4 regions of the Megamonas funiformis genome follow, and region 1 is predicted to be linked to each of the others. Evidence: riboswitches for the same ligand, from Rfam matches in the RefSeq annotation. Region 1 holds a riboswitch; each other region holds the start of a gene.
What was found. A riboswitch is a leader RNA that binds a small molecule or an ion and turns the genes downstream of it on or off. The one in region 1 is predicted to bind cobalamin.
Positions count from the first base shown of each region.

Region 2: linked by a shared signal. The riboswitch ahead of nikB (nickel ABC transporter permease) and the one ahead of GXM21_RS04390 (methylmalonyl-CoA mutase family protein) in region 1 are both predicted to bind cobalamin.
Region 3: linked by a shared signal. The riboswitch ahead of cbiD (cobalt-precorrin-5B (C(1))-methyltransferase CbiD) and the one ahead of GXM21_RS04390 (methylmalonyl-CoA mutase family protein) in region 1 are both predicted to bind cobalamin.
Region 4: linked by a shared signal. The riboswitch ahead of GXM21_RS08375 (TonB-dependent receptor plug domain-containing protein) and the one ahead of GXM21_RS04390 (methylmalonyl-CoA mutase family protein) in region 1 are both predicted to bind cobalamin.

Region 1 covers NZ_CP048627.1:897,021-900,824, forward strand. The annotation lists gene uvrB (excinuclease ABC subunit UvrB) at 1-514, opposite strand, end outside; gene GXM21_RS04385 (NanQ anomerase/TabA/YiaL family protein) at 628-1,080, shown strand; cobalamin riboswitch at 1,335-1,523, opposite strand; cobalamin riboswitch at 1,653-1,826, shown strand; gene GXM21_RS04390 (methylmalonyl-CoA mutase family protein) at 2,307-3,804, shown strand, end outside.
Region 2 covers NZ_CP048627.1:1,245,071-1,248,874, forward strand. The annotation lists gene GXM21_RS06300 (segregation and condensation protein A) at 1-265, opposite strand, end outside; gene GXM21_RS06305 (site-2 protease family protein) at 276-902, opposite strand; gene GXM21_RS06310 (NUDIX domain-containing protein) at 943-1,488, opposite strand; cobalamin riboswitch at 1,781-1,965, shown strand; gene nikB (nickel ABC transporter permease) at 2,186-3,124, shown strand; gene nikC (nickel transporter permease) at 3,121-3,804, shown strand, end outside.
Region 3 covers NZ_CP048627.1:301,817-305,620, reverse strand. The annotation lists gene cbiT (precorrin-6Y C5,15-methyltransferase (decarboxylating) subunit CbiT) at 1-144, opposite strand, end outside; gene cbiE (precorrin-6y C5,15-methyltransferase (decarboxylating) subunit CbiE) at 181-807, opposite strand; gene cbiD (cobalt-precorrin-5B (C(1))-methyltransferase CbiD) at 792-1,898, opposite strand; cobalamin riboswitch at 2,008-2,182, opposite strand; partial or broken gene GXM21_RS01410 (N-acetyltransferase family protein) at 2,229-2,813, opposite strand; gene GXM21_RS01405 (heavy metal translocating P-type ATPase) at 3,023-3,804, shown strand, end outside.
Region 4 covers NZ_CP048627.1:1,647,875-1,651,678, reverse strand. The annotation lists gene GXM21_RS08390 (energy transducer TonB) at 1-391, opposite strand, end outside; gene GXM21_RS08385 (ExbD/TolR family protein) at 391-804, opposite strand; gene GXM21_RS08380 (MotA/TolQ/ExbB proton channel family protein) at 801-1,409, opposite strand; cobalamin riboswitch at 1,531-1,704, opposite strand; cobalamin riboswitch at 1,852-2,023, shown strand; cobalamin riboswitch at 2,071-2,257, shown strand; gene GXM21_RS08375 (TonB-dependent receptor plug domain-containing protein) at 2,417-3,804, shown strand, end outside.

The DNA of each region.
Region 1 (3,804 bases):
AGACTAAATCATAATAATCTTCTGGTGAACCTAAACCATAGATACAAGATACGCTAGCAACAATGATGACATCACGACGTTCGAATAAAGAACAAGTTGCAGAATGGCGAAGCTTATCAATTTCATCATTGATGGAAGAATCTTTTTCGATATAAGTATCTGTTTGGGCAATATAGGCTTCTGGTTGGTAATAATCATAGTAGCTGACAAAATATTCTACAGCGTTATGCGGAAAAAATTCTTTAAACTCACTAGCTAATTGTGCAGCTAGCGTTTTATTATGAGCGATAACAAGTGTAGGTTTTTGGATTTTTTCAATTAATTTAGCGATAGTAAAAGTCTTTCCTGTACCTGTAGCACCTAATAAAACTTGTGATGTTTGACCATTTTGAATGCCTTGAGCTAAAGCTTCAATCGCTTGAGGTTGGTCGCCTGTAGGTTCAAAAGGTGCTTCTACTTTAAAGGGAATTTTATTTTCAGTTTGTAATGTATTTAATTTTGGTATGTGTACCATAAAATCATCTCACTTATAATATTAATATTTAGCTTTAATGATAAATGGAGAAGAATATTTTTTCAATATCATGATATAATTATTTTAATAAACTAAGAAAAGAGGTTATAAACATGATTTTTGGCAATCTTAAATACGCAGATAAGTATGATTTTTTGACAGAAAAAATTAAAGCTTGTTTTACTTATGCAAAAGAACATGATTTAACTGCATATGAAAAAGGTAGTTATAAAATAAATGGCGATGAGTTTTTTGTTAATATCGAAAACTATGCTACAGTAAAACGTGAAGAGCGCTTTTGGGAAGCACATAAAAAATATATTGATGTGCATATGATTATTGAAGGCAAAGAAAGTATTGATGTGAGCTTTTGCGATGATATGCAAATAAAATCATTTGACGAAAATCGCGATTTTGTGGAATTAATAGGTGAAGAAAAAGCTAATGTTAACTTAATTAACAAAGGTGATTTTCTAATTTGTTATCCAGAAGATGCTCATCGTACTGCTATTATCTGTCAACAAAGTCAAACTATAAAAAAAGCTATCTTTAAAATTAAATTATAAGAAAAAAATAGCATGCTTAGGATAATACTTAAGCATGCTATAAGCATAATAATACAACAATATAATGATTAGTTTGGAATTTTGAGCAATGATTACTTTATGTTTGCTGAAGACATAAAGTAAAACCGATAAATAAAAAACCCCTTTTCGCTTTGAAAAGAGGTGAATAGACACATTGAGTAAATTCTAAAATTTACTGTCTAATCTCCTCCCCATCGCTCGCAGGTATGGCAATTAAAATAAATTAATTGCACACGGTGATTGTTAATCAGGCAGTTCTCCTGACTCGAGTTCATTACTATATCCAAGCCTTCCCAGTTTCCCAGTGACATAAATTTGGATAAGTTCCCTCATACAGTGGCGGGACCGTTTCAGCTTAATAATAAATTACGTACTGAATTCCCTATTAAGTCCAAATGGACACCTGATTCATTGAACTATATTCAGTTCTTTTTTAGAATATCACTATATAGAATTTGTGTCAATACTCTATATAAAATAATTATCTTAAAAGTATTTTAATTTATCGTTGACAAATATATAAAATAAAAAGTATAATAAAGGCGACAAGTTGATAATGAAACCTTATAGGTGCATATTTATGCTTAATAGGGAAGACGGTTAAAATCCGGCACGGTCCCGCCGCTGTAAAGAGGAGCAAACTTCATGAATGTCACTGGGAAACTGGGAAGGCGAAGTGAGCAATGATACTGAGTCAGAAGAACTGCCTATAAGAAGCATCGTCGTTTGACCTGCGAGAGACGGGGAGAGATGTAGTAGAATGTATATGTTTTTTATACATGTAAATTCTAATTATAATTTTCTACCGTTTTTCATATATTGTTTATGAAAAGCGGTTTTTCTGTTTATAGAGATAATCCATGAAGATGGCTCATGATTATCTTAAGCAAGTGCCATCGATGTATCATATTAATTTGTTGTAAATTATGTTTAATTTACTGAAAAATTTAATCATTATTATGATTAGCATAAATACTTGAATAATTTAATAAAAATGGTAAATAATATTTGGGGAATATATATTACCAATCCAGCCATCACTAAATTTAGTGATGGCTTTTTTATAAATTTTATATTTAATATCTAGGTAGGAGGAACTCGAACCATTTATTAGATATATAAGAGTATTTATTAACTATTCAATAATAGTATTAAATTATCCCCTTAAATGAAAATGCAGAAGTAGAGAAGGGAAATTATTATATATGGAACAAGATAAAACACTTGGCGAAGAAATTCGACAAGAAGAACAACAAGAACAAGATATTCCTGCTGTTACTTTTGATGAGTTTGAAATTCCTTCATATGAAGAATGGAAAGAAGCTGTAGTGGCATTATTAAAGGGAAAACCTTTTGAAAAAAGTATGTTTACTAAAACTTATGAAGGTATTACATTAAACCCTATTTATCGTATGGAAGATTTAGAAGGGTTAACTCATAATAAGACTTATCCAGGAATGGAAAGTAATTTACGTGGAGCTAATGCTAGTGGTTATATACATAAACCATGGACAATAGCTCAAGAGTGTGATGCTAAAACTCCTAGTGAAGCCAATGAAATGGTAAAATATGAATTATTAAAAGGTTCAACAGCTGCAAGTGTAGTTTTGGATACAGCAACACGTAAAGGTTATGATGTAGATACAGCTAATAAAGAAGAAATCGCAGATATTGGTGTTTCTTTATCGACTTTATCAGATGTAAATAAATTATTAGATGATGTTGATTTAGAAAAATTTGAAATTGATATTTATGCAGGTGCTTCTAATATAGCATTACTTTCTGCTGTTGCAGTGGTGTGTGAACAGAAAAAATTATCACTAAAAAAACTTCATGGTGCTATTACAGCAGATCCTATTGGAGAATTAGCTTTAGATGGAAAGCTTACACGACCTCTTGATGAATATTATGATGAAATGGCTCATAGTATTTGTTGGGCAGAAAAATTTGCACCAGAATTAAAGACTGTAGTAGTAAATACAGATGTTTATCACAATGGTGGTGCAAATGATATCCAAGAAGTAGCATATGCCATGAATGAAGCTGTAACATATATGAAATCTATGGAACGACGTGGCATTGATGTGAATACTTTTTGTCGTCATTTACGTTTTCATTTTAGTATAGGTGCAAATTTTTTTATGGAAATTGCTAAATTACGCAGTGTGAAAATGATTTGGGCTCAAATTGTTAAAAATTGTGGTGGAGATGATATAGCTCAAAAAATTAATATATATGTAAGTACATCGTCTTTTTGTCAAACAGTATATGATCCTTATGTAAATTTACTTCGTGCAGCTACACAATCATTTTCTGCTGTTGTTGGTGGTATGGATGGTATGTTTGTAAAACCATTTGACCATTGTATACGTCCTAGTGATGAATTTTCTCGTCGTATTGCACGAAATATTCAAATTATGGAGCAACATGAATTTAATTTTATTCAACCAATAGACCCTGCTGGTGGTAGTTGGTATCTTGAACCATTGACAGAAGAGTTTACTCAAAAGGCTTGGGCAAAATTTCAAGAAATTGAAGCTCATGGTGGTTTAATAAAAGCTTTAGAAAATAATACTGTGCAGATAGCTATTAATGAAGTATTACAAGCTCGTTTTAAAAATTTAGCAACAAGAAAAGATCGTGCTGTTGGTAATAATATGTATCCAAATATGACTGAAAAATTATTGGAAGTACCAGAAATTA
Region 2 (3,804 bases), 350 kb from region 1:
CATCTTCATTTATTTCTTCTACCTTGGTATCAGGTAATAAAATTTTGGATTTGATTTGTAATAATGTAGCTGCCATGACTAAAAACTCACTAGCTACTTCAATATTAAACTTTTTAAATTTAGCAAGATAATCCATATATTGTTCCGTCAATAGAGCAATAGGAATATCATAAATATCAATACGATTTTTTTCAATTAAATGCAATAATAAATCTAATGGCCCTTCAAAGGATTCTAAATGTACCTTATATTGTTCTTGTTGCATAAAAAACTCATTAAATAATAATAGAGATAATAAGATTTAAAATGCTTATAATAAAGTTACTGATAGGGTGAATAATAAAACCCAATATTCCAGTAAAAACAAGAGCGATTAGAATAAAAAAGCTATAACGATTAATTACAGATGATTGATATTTATAAGCTAATCTACCTGGTAATAGAGAAGATAAGATTTTAGAACCATCAAGTGGTGGAATAGGTACTAAATTAAAAATAGCGAAATTTACATTATAAATAATAATTAATTGTAATACCATAACAAGCCAATGAGGAGCAAAACTATATTTAAAACAAAGAGCAAAAAATATTGAAGCTACAAAAGCTGTGATTAAATTAGCTAATGGACCTGCTAAGGAAACTTGCATTTCACCTTTACGCCAATCATCAAAATTATTTAAATTAATTGGTACAGGCTTTGCCCAACCTATTTGAGCAAAAAATAACATAATCAATCCAATAGGGTCAATATGAGCTACAGGATTTAAAGTTAATCTGCCATTCATACGAGGAGTGAAATCTCCTAAATTATCAGCAACCTTAGCATGAGCATATTCATGAACAGTCAATGCAATCAATAAACCTGGGATTGCATAAATCATATCTGGACCAAAACCAAACATTAAATACCTCCTAAATTTTTAAATAACAAATATAAATAGATTATTGTTTGCACAATTTTTCTGCCATTAAAATAGCAACAACAGATTTAGCATCAAAAATTTCACCTTTATTAACTAAATCGACAGCTTCGCTTAGTGGCATTTCTACTAGATTTATAAATTCATCATCATCAGTATGTTGTTTACCTTTTACTAAATCTTGTGCTAAATAAATATAAATCCATTCATTAGAAAAACCAACAGTAGTAGCTAATTTATGAATTTGTGTGTATTTATTAGCAGTATAACCTGTTTCTTCAGATAATTCACGTTTAGCACAAATTAATGGGTCTTCATCTACACTATCTAATTTGCCAGCAGGAATTTCTAAAGTTACTTTGCCGATAGGATAACGATATTGACGCACTAAAATAATATTACCATTTGGCAATACAGGAATAACAGCAGAAGCACCTTGATGTTTTATCCATTCACGAACAGCTTTATTACCATTTGGTAATTTTACATAATCACGCTTTACATGAAGTAATACCCCATCAAAAATATCTTCGGAAGAAACTTTTTCTTCAATTAAATCTTCATACATGAAAATCCCTCTCTTTATATTATAATATTGATAACAATTATAAATTTTATATTCATAATTATATCATCTATAAAAACAATAAGCTATGAGAAAAATAATATACAAAAGTCTATTTTAAATAGATTTTTTGTGGCTATAATTTTTAAATTTTTTTATCAATCCGCCAATAAGTTAACAGCTTTACAAAAACTATATATCTTATATAAAGTTTTTAGTAATAATAAAATTAATGAAATTTATTATAAGATAATTGACAAAGATTAACACTAATGATAACATAAAACATAAGTAATAAAATATAGATAGAATAGGTGTCTATACAGACTTAATAGGGAATTCGGTATAAGCCGGAGCGGTCCCGCCACTGTAAAGACGAGCGATTTCACAATTATGTCACTGAGAATAAATCATTTTCTTGGGAAGGCGTGAATAGCTATGACTCTAAGCCAGGAGAACTGCCTATTTAATAATCACTGTTATTACCTGCGAGCGATGGGAAGGCGATTTATACAGATATAAATATTGTATAATACTGCCTAATTCTATAAGAATTAGGCTTTTTTTCTTATATTTATAATTGTATGTTTCTCTTAAAAGTCTGCTAGCAAAGGCAGACTTTTTTTGTTTGCCTTAACGGAAGAAAGGAGAGGAGCTTTTTAATCTATAATAATGAAAAAAATAAGGAGGTTGTTTTAATTTGAAACGATTAATAAATCGTTTAATTCAATTAGTAATTACATTAATTGGTGTTAGTTTTTTAACATTTTGTTTAACTTATTTATCACCTGGTGATCCAGCAGCCATGGTTTTAGAGGCTTCAGATACTATTGTTTCTCAAGAAATAATAGAGCAAACTCGTGAAGAAATGGGACTTAATGATCCATTTCTTGTACAATATGGCAATTGGCTTTTAGGTGTAGCACAAGGCGATATGGGAATTTCTTATTCAGGAAAAAAACCTGTAATAGATAAGTTAATGGAAGGTTTTGCAGGGACTGTTTTATTAGCTTTGACTACAATTATTTTAATTATAATTATTTCCATTCCTTTGGGAATTTTTTCCGCTACACATCGCAATAGAATTCCTGACTTTTTAGTGAGAATCTTTTCTTTTATTGGTGTATCTATGCCAAGTTTTTGGGTAGGATTGATTTTATTATATATTTTTGGCTTAAAATTGGGATTATTTCCTATAGCTACTGCTAGTGTAACACCAAGTGGATTAGTGTTACCAGCACTTACTTTAGCTATCTATCAATCGGCAAAATATACTAGGCAAGTGCGTACTGTTATTTTAGATGAATTACATCAAGATTATGTAATAGGTGCTAGAGCTAGAGGATTGTCTGAAAAAGCTATTTTATGGAAACATATTTTGCCTAATGCAATTTTACCTTTAATAACTTTGTTAGGTATGTCCATTGGTTGGTTATTAGGTGGTGTTGCTGTTATTGAAACAGTTTTTGCTTGGCCAGGTATGGGGAGAATGGCAGTGTATGCTATTACTATGCGTGATTATCCATTAATCGAAGGATTTGTTTTATGGATTTCTATTGTGTATACAGTAATTAATTTTTTAGTAGATTTATCGTATACATATCTTGATCCTAGGCTGAAAAAAGGAGATTCAAGATGATTAAATTTATAAAGAATAATAAATTATTTTCTGTATATACATTTTTGGTTTTTTTAGTAATTCTAATTGCTATATTAGCACCTATTATTGCTACGCATGACCCTTATGAATCGAATATGACCAATGTATTGCAGATGCCAAGCGGTGAACATATTTTAGGTACTGATAAATTAGGTAGAGATACCTTTTCCAGAATAATTTATGGTACACAAACTTCATTATTTATGACTATTTGTTTAGTTATATTAACGGCTACTATTGGTTCTTTAGTTGGTATTTTATCAGGTTATTTTGGTGGTAAAGTAGAAATTGTATTGATGCGTTTAGCTGATATTATGTTGTCTTTCCCAGGTGTAATTTTAGCAATTGCTATTGCTGGTATTTTAGGTGGAAGTATTATAAATACAATTTTTGCTTTAGTAATAGTAAGTTGGGCAAAATATGCTCGTCTAGTTCGTAGTTTAGTCATAAGATTACGTAATAATGATTTTATCATAGCTGCTAAAGTAAATGGTACAACAACTATTAATATTTTATGGCGCCACATATTACCAAATATATTGCCAATGATTGTAATAACAGGTGCAATGGATATTGGGACTATGATGATGGAAATAGCGGGTCTATCTTTTTTAGGTTTTGGTGCTCAACCACCTACACCAGAATGGGGATTAATGCTC
Region 3 (3,804 bases), 600 kb from region 1:
AGAACCTGTACCAGCACCAATATCCCAAATGATATTATCAGGACGAATTTTTGCCTTGCACATTGTCAAAATGCGAATTTCTTCTTTTGTCATTGGCACTTTATCGCGAATAAATTCTTCATCTGCTATTCCTGGTAAATTCAAATATGCACCAACTTTCTATTCATAATTTATTTTATATTAACCTTCAACTATCATCACACAATGACTCGCACATGCTTTTGTCTGTGCTTCATCTAAAGATAAGCTAACTATCTTTTCATCAGGATAAGAAAGTCTAGAACAAATATATGCTCTCGCATTTTTATCCCAGCCTCTTGCTATCAAATATGTGGCTATAGCATTAGAATTAAATTTATTATCTGTGAGCATACCGATTATGCGACCTGGATAATATTTTAAGTCTTCATCACTCGGCACACGTCCATGAAAACTAAGTAGACTAGCTTCTTGCCATGGAAGTGCTATCTTAGCAAAAGCTGTTTGCATGGAACTTAGTCCTGGAATTACTTTTATATTTTCTAAAGGAAAATTCTTGCGCAAAGCACTTAACAAAGAATAATATCCCGGATCACCAGATACCATTACTACTACATCATTATCATTTAATTCAACTTTTATAAAATCCATCACAGCACTGATATCTGCTTTTATGGCAAAAGTTTTTTGACCTTGATGAGAAAATTCATTTAATGCTCTTGTTCCTCCAACTAAAACTTTTGCTTCATTTATAGCTTGCATAGCCATAGGAATGACATATTCTTTCGCTCCTGGACCAATTCCAGCCACAATTATTTTATGTTCCAACCTAATCTACCACCTATTTCTCTTGCATTATCGTCCATGCCCAAAATTTCACCTTTCAAAGTAACCATCACAGTTCCTACTTTAAAAGCATTAAATACATGTTGTTCACTGCGAAGACTAGCTCTTTTAGCTAATAAATCATAAAAACCTTTTTCTACCAATCCATATCTTTCAATGATTGGCATAGCTGCTTCTGTTGTCTTCACTTTAAAAATTTCTTCTACGCCTTTTTTGTCCATGCCCAAAAGAGCAGCATAAGAAGCTAATATTTCCAAGCGAGCATCAGCTATTTTACTATGTGTATAGAAAATTCCTCCAGCTACTTTTACTAATTTACCTAAATGACCAAATAAAAGCACTGATTTAATTCCTTCATCAGCAGCAAATTCCAACATATGACCGATAAAATTACTTGTCTGCACCATAGCTTTTGCTGGAAGATTTAATTTACTAGCGATATTTTCACCAATTTTCCCAGGAACAAAAATAATATCATCAAATCCATTTGCTTTAGCTACAGAAATCTGCGGTGTAAGCGAATTTTTAAAGCCTTCTTCAGACATTGGACGCACCACGCCAGTAGTGCCAATTACAGAAATACCGCCTTCTATACCTAATATAGGATTAAGCGTTTTTTTCGCTAGTTCCACTCCTTTAGGAATAGAAATTGTAATATCACAGCCATAACCTTCTGGCAACAATTCACGAACGACTTTCGTCATCATTTTTCTTGGCCCTGGATTTATTGCCGGCTCTCCTGGCGGAATAGATAAACCTGCCTCTGTAACTTTTCCAATACCTAAGCCAGCATAAAAATTGATTTTATCATCATCTTTATTTATTTTTACTTCCGTAAATACAGAAGCTCCATGTGTGATATCTGGGTCATCACCAGCATCTTTTATGACTTCTGCTCTTGCTCCAGTTGATGTAAGCTCTACATTTTTAATGGGAATATGCAATAATTCTCCACTTAGAGCATATAATTCAATCTCTTGAACGACATTTCCCTGTAAAGCAAGTATAGCAGCTTTTGTACCAGCAGCTGCACAAGAACCTGTTGTATAGCCACTTTTCATTTCTTTACGCATAAAAAAATCTCCCTTTGGGCAGGGAGATAGACTTATCCCGTATTTCTACGAAAAATTCTCCACCTGCCCATCTCTCGTGAGTCTGAAAAATATATCATCTATAAATTTCACGGTGTTTTTCCAATAGGCAAGTCTCCTGACTTAGGTTCCTCGCTGATTTTCGCCTTCCCAAAATAAATTATTTCAGTGACATAATTAAAAATAGCTCCCCTTACAGTGGCGGGACCGTACTGGCTCTTCCAGTTTCCTTATTAAGCTTACGCACCTATCTCTATTTAATTTAATATATTATATTATAGGCATTATCCATTAATACTGCAAATCAAATTATTATTTCTGCAATATCTTTTCCACTAAATTTTTATCTAAATCAGGCAAATAAATAATTTCTTTTGCCAATGTTTCATGTTTATTTATCATTTTTTCCATGAAAACCATATCATACCAACAATTTTGCTTATAACCACATTTTGTAAAATGAGCTATTTTCTTATAATTAAATTTTTCATGGAAAGCTATACTTTGCGGATTGGGATATGTTATGCTTGCTACTAAATTAGTTATATTTTGCAATTTTAAAATCGCTTCTAATTTCGTATATAAAATTTCTCCTATTTTTCTACCTTGATATTTTTCATTAATATAAATAGAAGTTTCTACACATCAATTATAAGCTTGTCGTTCCCTAAAAGTAGAAGCATATGTATAACCTACTATTTCATCACCAATACAAGCTAAAATATAAGGAAATTTCGACATTATTTTTGTTATACGCTGTTTAAATTCGTCAATTATTGGCACTTCATATTCAAAAGTGATATTTGTATTTTTTACATAGGGAGCATAAATTTCTACTAATTTTTCTGCATCATCTATTTTGGCTAAACGAAAAATTATTTTTTCATCATTCTTCATTAAAATCTCTCCTCAATGACTAAATTTTTACTTAAAATCTATACAAATATTTATACTAAATAATTCTAGTCAAAATTTATACTGAGTCAAATAAAAATTTAATCATTATTGATATTCATTCTTGACACCATATACCCCATAGGGTATACTAAAGACATAAAGATAATACCCCTAGAGGTATATAATTATTTTAGAAAAGAGGCGTACATATGGCTACTACTTCTAATTTATCTATTGATAATAATAATCACAAACAAAAAGCATATTCAATCAATATCCATTGTGCTAATTGTGCTGCCAAAATCGAACGAAAAATCAACGAATTATCTGATATAGATAACGCTACTATTTCTATTTTGACTAAACAATTAACTTTGACAGCTAAAAATCCTGATGAATTATTACCTACTATTCAAAAAATAGCAGACAAAATTGAACCTGGCACTATAATCTCTCAACTTGAAGAAAATGCTTCTAATTATAAAGAAAAAATCTATCTAATCGAAAATCTAGATTGTGCTAACTGTGGTGCTAAAATCGAAAAAAAATTAAACGAATTACCTGAAATTAAATCTGCTCAATTGACATTTGCTACTAAAAAATTAAAAATAGTAGCTCAAAATCCTGATGCACTTCTACCTCAAATAAATAAAATAGCTAATTCCATTGAAAATGGGGTAAAAATCATAAAAGCTGACGAAGCTTCTTCAAAATCTCATCAAAATACAAAAAAATTTTTTGATGAAAAAACCATTGATATTATTGAAATTGTATTTGGTGCCATTTTATTTATCATTGGCGAATTTACCTCTCTTGTACCTGACCAATACACACTTTATCTTTATATCGTAGCTTATTTAATTTTAGGTTTCCATGTACTAAAAACTGCCATCACCAATTTATTTCATGGCAATGTCTTCGATGAAAACTTCCTCATGAGTATCGCAACTTTGGGAGCATTTGCTATCAAAGAATATCCTGAAGCTGTCGG
Region 4 (3,804 bases), 750 kb from region 1:
TAGAATGTTCAACGTTATTATTTATTGGTGGAGCAATTACTGCTTCCTCTGTAGTTATTTCATGTTTTTCCACTTTTTCTTGTAATTCTTGAATTTGTTCGTAAGTTACATTAGTGGTAGCTATGTCAGAATGTTGTAAAATACTATCTGGAGTTATAGGAGCTTGCTCTACTGGCGCAGGCTCTAAAGGTGGTGTATAAGTAGAGTCTGTGATATTCGCTGATGCACTGCCTCCACCACTTCCGCTTACAGAAGTTATTTCCACAATTTCATCATATTGTGGTAGAGTAGTGAATTTTAATAATCCAGTGATAGAAATAAAAAGAAATATAAATATGTGAAATAAAAATGAACCAATTATACTGATTTTCTTTCGTTTTTGTTCATCCATTAATTACCACCCGCTCCATTTGTTGCTAAACCAAAACGAGTGATACCAGCTTTTTTTAATGTATCAATAAAAGAAACTACTTTGTCATAATTAATATCTTTATCTGCTCGAATAATAATAGCAAATGATGGATTATTTTTTTGCTCTTTAGTTGCTTGCATTAATAATGTTTGAATATCTGTTTGTTGGTCTTCTAGATAAATACTACCATCATCCTTTAGGGTTACCGTAAAATTAGTTTTGTTATCAATAGCAGCAGAAGTAGCTTGTGGTAAATTTACAGGAATAGTTTTTTGTTCTACCATGTACATCGTACTAAGCATAAAAAATACCAATAAAAAAAACATAATATCAATCATTGGAATGATATTTAAATCAGGTTGTTTAGTCTCACGATAATTTCTTAATTTCATTTATTAGCACCTCTGACTTTAGCCTCAGATAAAGCAGAAAAACATTGTTCCATATTAGTGATAATATTGTTCATTTTATGTGAGAGATAAGAATGAACACATAAAGATAAAATTGCCACACAAAGACCAGAAGCTGTGGCAATTAGAGCTTCACCGATACCACCTGTAATGGCCATTGGTTGACCAGCTTGAATATTAAAAATACTAAATGTGGTAATCATACCAACAATAGTTCCTAAAAGTCCTAAAAGTGGAGCTAATGTGGTAATTACACTTAAATAACTTAATTTTTCACGTAAACGAGACATTACAATATTACCCTTCATTTCCATAAAAGCCTCAGTACGTTCTACTGTAGGCAAAGGACTTGCTTGAGTTAGAATATTAGCACAAGCTCCTTTATGTGTTTTAGCAAATTCAAAAGCTTTTTCTAGCGTTTCTCCAGATAGAATATCGCAATATTGTTTAGTAAATAAATGACCAGAATCAATAGATTTATAAAACAGATATCGTTCAATAGCAATAAAAATAATAACTAGTGAACAAATAAGTAGTGGATACATTACTAATCCACCTTTTTCAAAATACATTAATACATCAGACAAAATATTACCTCCTAAAAATAAAAATACCTTCCTAACCTGAAAAGAAAGGAAGGCATAAATATATAAAATAAATTTAAATTCAGCAATATTATATATTTTCCTATCCATGTCACTCGCAGGAATCGGAAAGATAATATAGGCAGTTCTTCTGGCTTGGAGTCATTGCATAATTTCGCCTTCCCAGTTTCCCAGTGACATAAATGAAATATAGCTCGTCCTTACAGCGGCGGGACCGCATCGGCTTATACCGATTTCTCTATTAAGTACAAAGTACACCTAAATTATGAATTATTCATTTGTTGCATAGAAGTATAGCATTTTTTATAAAAAAAAACAATAGTATTTGATAAAAGATTAAAATTAGATTAAATTTTTATTGACATTAACTATATTATCATTTATAATGCAAAATTGTAATAGATAAATACAATCTATGAAAAGATAAATATAGATAAAGTTAGGTGTAGCAATACTTAATAGAGAAACAGGTGTGAAACCTGTGCTATCCCGTAGCTGTAATGTGGAGCGAGTCTTAAATATGTCACTGGGAAACTGGGAAGGCAAGATGAGCGGTGAAGCAGAGCCAGAAGAACTGCCTAATTTTAGTAGCCAATAAAAGTTACTGCGAGAGACGGTATGGTGAAGTTTTTACATAATTACGCCTTTTGTTGATAACAAAAGGCTTTTTTGTATTTAATTTAAATAAATAGAGAAATTATATGGGGAATCTAGTGAGAATCTAGAGCTGTACCGCAACTGTGTTGGGAGCAGTATTATCAGTATCCTCTCGCAAAGGGATAATATTGCATAGATCTTAGTCAGGGCGCCATTTTTATGTTCATAATTTGCGATGTACAAATTTGAATAGTGCAAATAAACGTAGATATTATTTATATGTTTATAATTAGCACTGTTTTGTCATGCAGTTATGAAAAAAACGACTGCATATATTGTAGTCGTTTTTTTTTATAAAAACTTATATGAATTATAGATATGGAGAGTGTGAAATGAATTTATCAAAGAAAAAATTAGCTATGTGTATATGTTTAGCAACTTTAAATTTAGGCAATAATTATGTAGGAGCAACTGAAGCAACAGAAACAGTTGAACAGTTAAAATCTTATAATTTAGATGAAGTAGTTATAACAGCTACAAAAAGAGAAGAAAATTTAACGGATGCTAATGCTAACATTAGTGTAATAACAAAAGAAGATATAGAACGTATGCATTATAATACTATAGAAGAGGCTCTGCGTACTGTGACAGGTATACAATTTTTAGATTATAATTTACCTGGGTATAGTATGTCAAAAGTTAGAATAAATGGTTCTGATCAAGTTGTAGTATTGATTGATGGTGTTCGTGTATCAATGACAGGTACAGGACAAACATATCCATTTCATTTAGTTAGTGATATGGAAAATATTGAGCGTATAGAAGTTTTAAAAGGCTCAGCGTCTGTATTATATGGTAGCGATGCTAAAGGGGGAGTAATAAATATTATTACCAAGAAAGATACTGAGCCTAAAACCAAAATAACTACTAGTACAGGACGTTTTGGTAAAGAAGAATATAAAATAAGTACTGAAGGTTCATTAGGAGATACAAGTTATAGAATTTATGGACAAAAAGCTATTTCAGGAAAATTCAAAGATGGTAATGATATAGAATGGAAAGCGCATGATAATTCTGAAAATATAGGAGTGATGTTAAAGCAAGATCTTTCAGATAATGCTAATATTATACTAAATTATACAAATGGTGATGATGATTTTTCTTTTTTAGATCATTTATATAATCAAGATATTAAAGGTGAAGCTAAGTCAAGAAATTTGCAAATAATATATAATCAAAAAATAGATGATAGTTTGAGCAATGTATTAAGTTATAATAATGCCAAATTTGAACATGTTGGATTATTACATAATTCAAGAGATGATAGTTGGGGTAATTTCTGGAATAATAGATATAAAAGTACAGTGATAAATGATACTTTAACAAAAATTTTTGGTGATACTCATGTGGTTACTGTAGGTCTTGAGCATATAAAATCCGAAAATTTAAATCCATCAACAGTATGGACACCAGATTATCGTTCCTATGAAACATATCAATCGTTAAAAAATACATCATATTTTTTACAAGATGAATGGATGTTTGATGATAAATGGAAATTAACAAGTGGTATACGCTATGATGATCCATCTGGTGGTCTAGTAGAATTAGAATCAAATACAGCTAAAAGTTTTAATTTAGGATATAATTTTACAGATGATACTAATATATATATAGCATATAATGATTATTTTGTATTGCCATCAATGTATCAACTTTATGATACTAACTATGGTAATGCTAAATTGTTACCAGAAGAAGGCAAAAATTATGAAGTGGG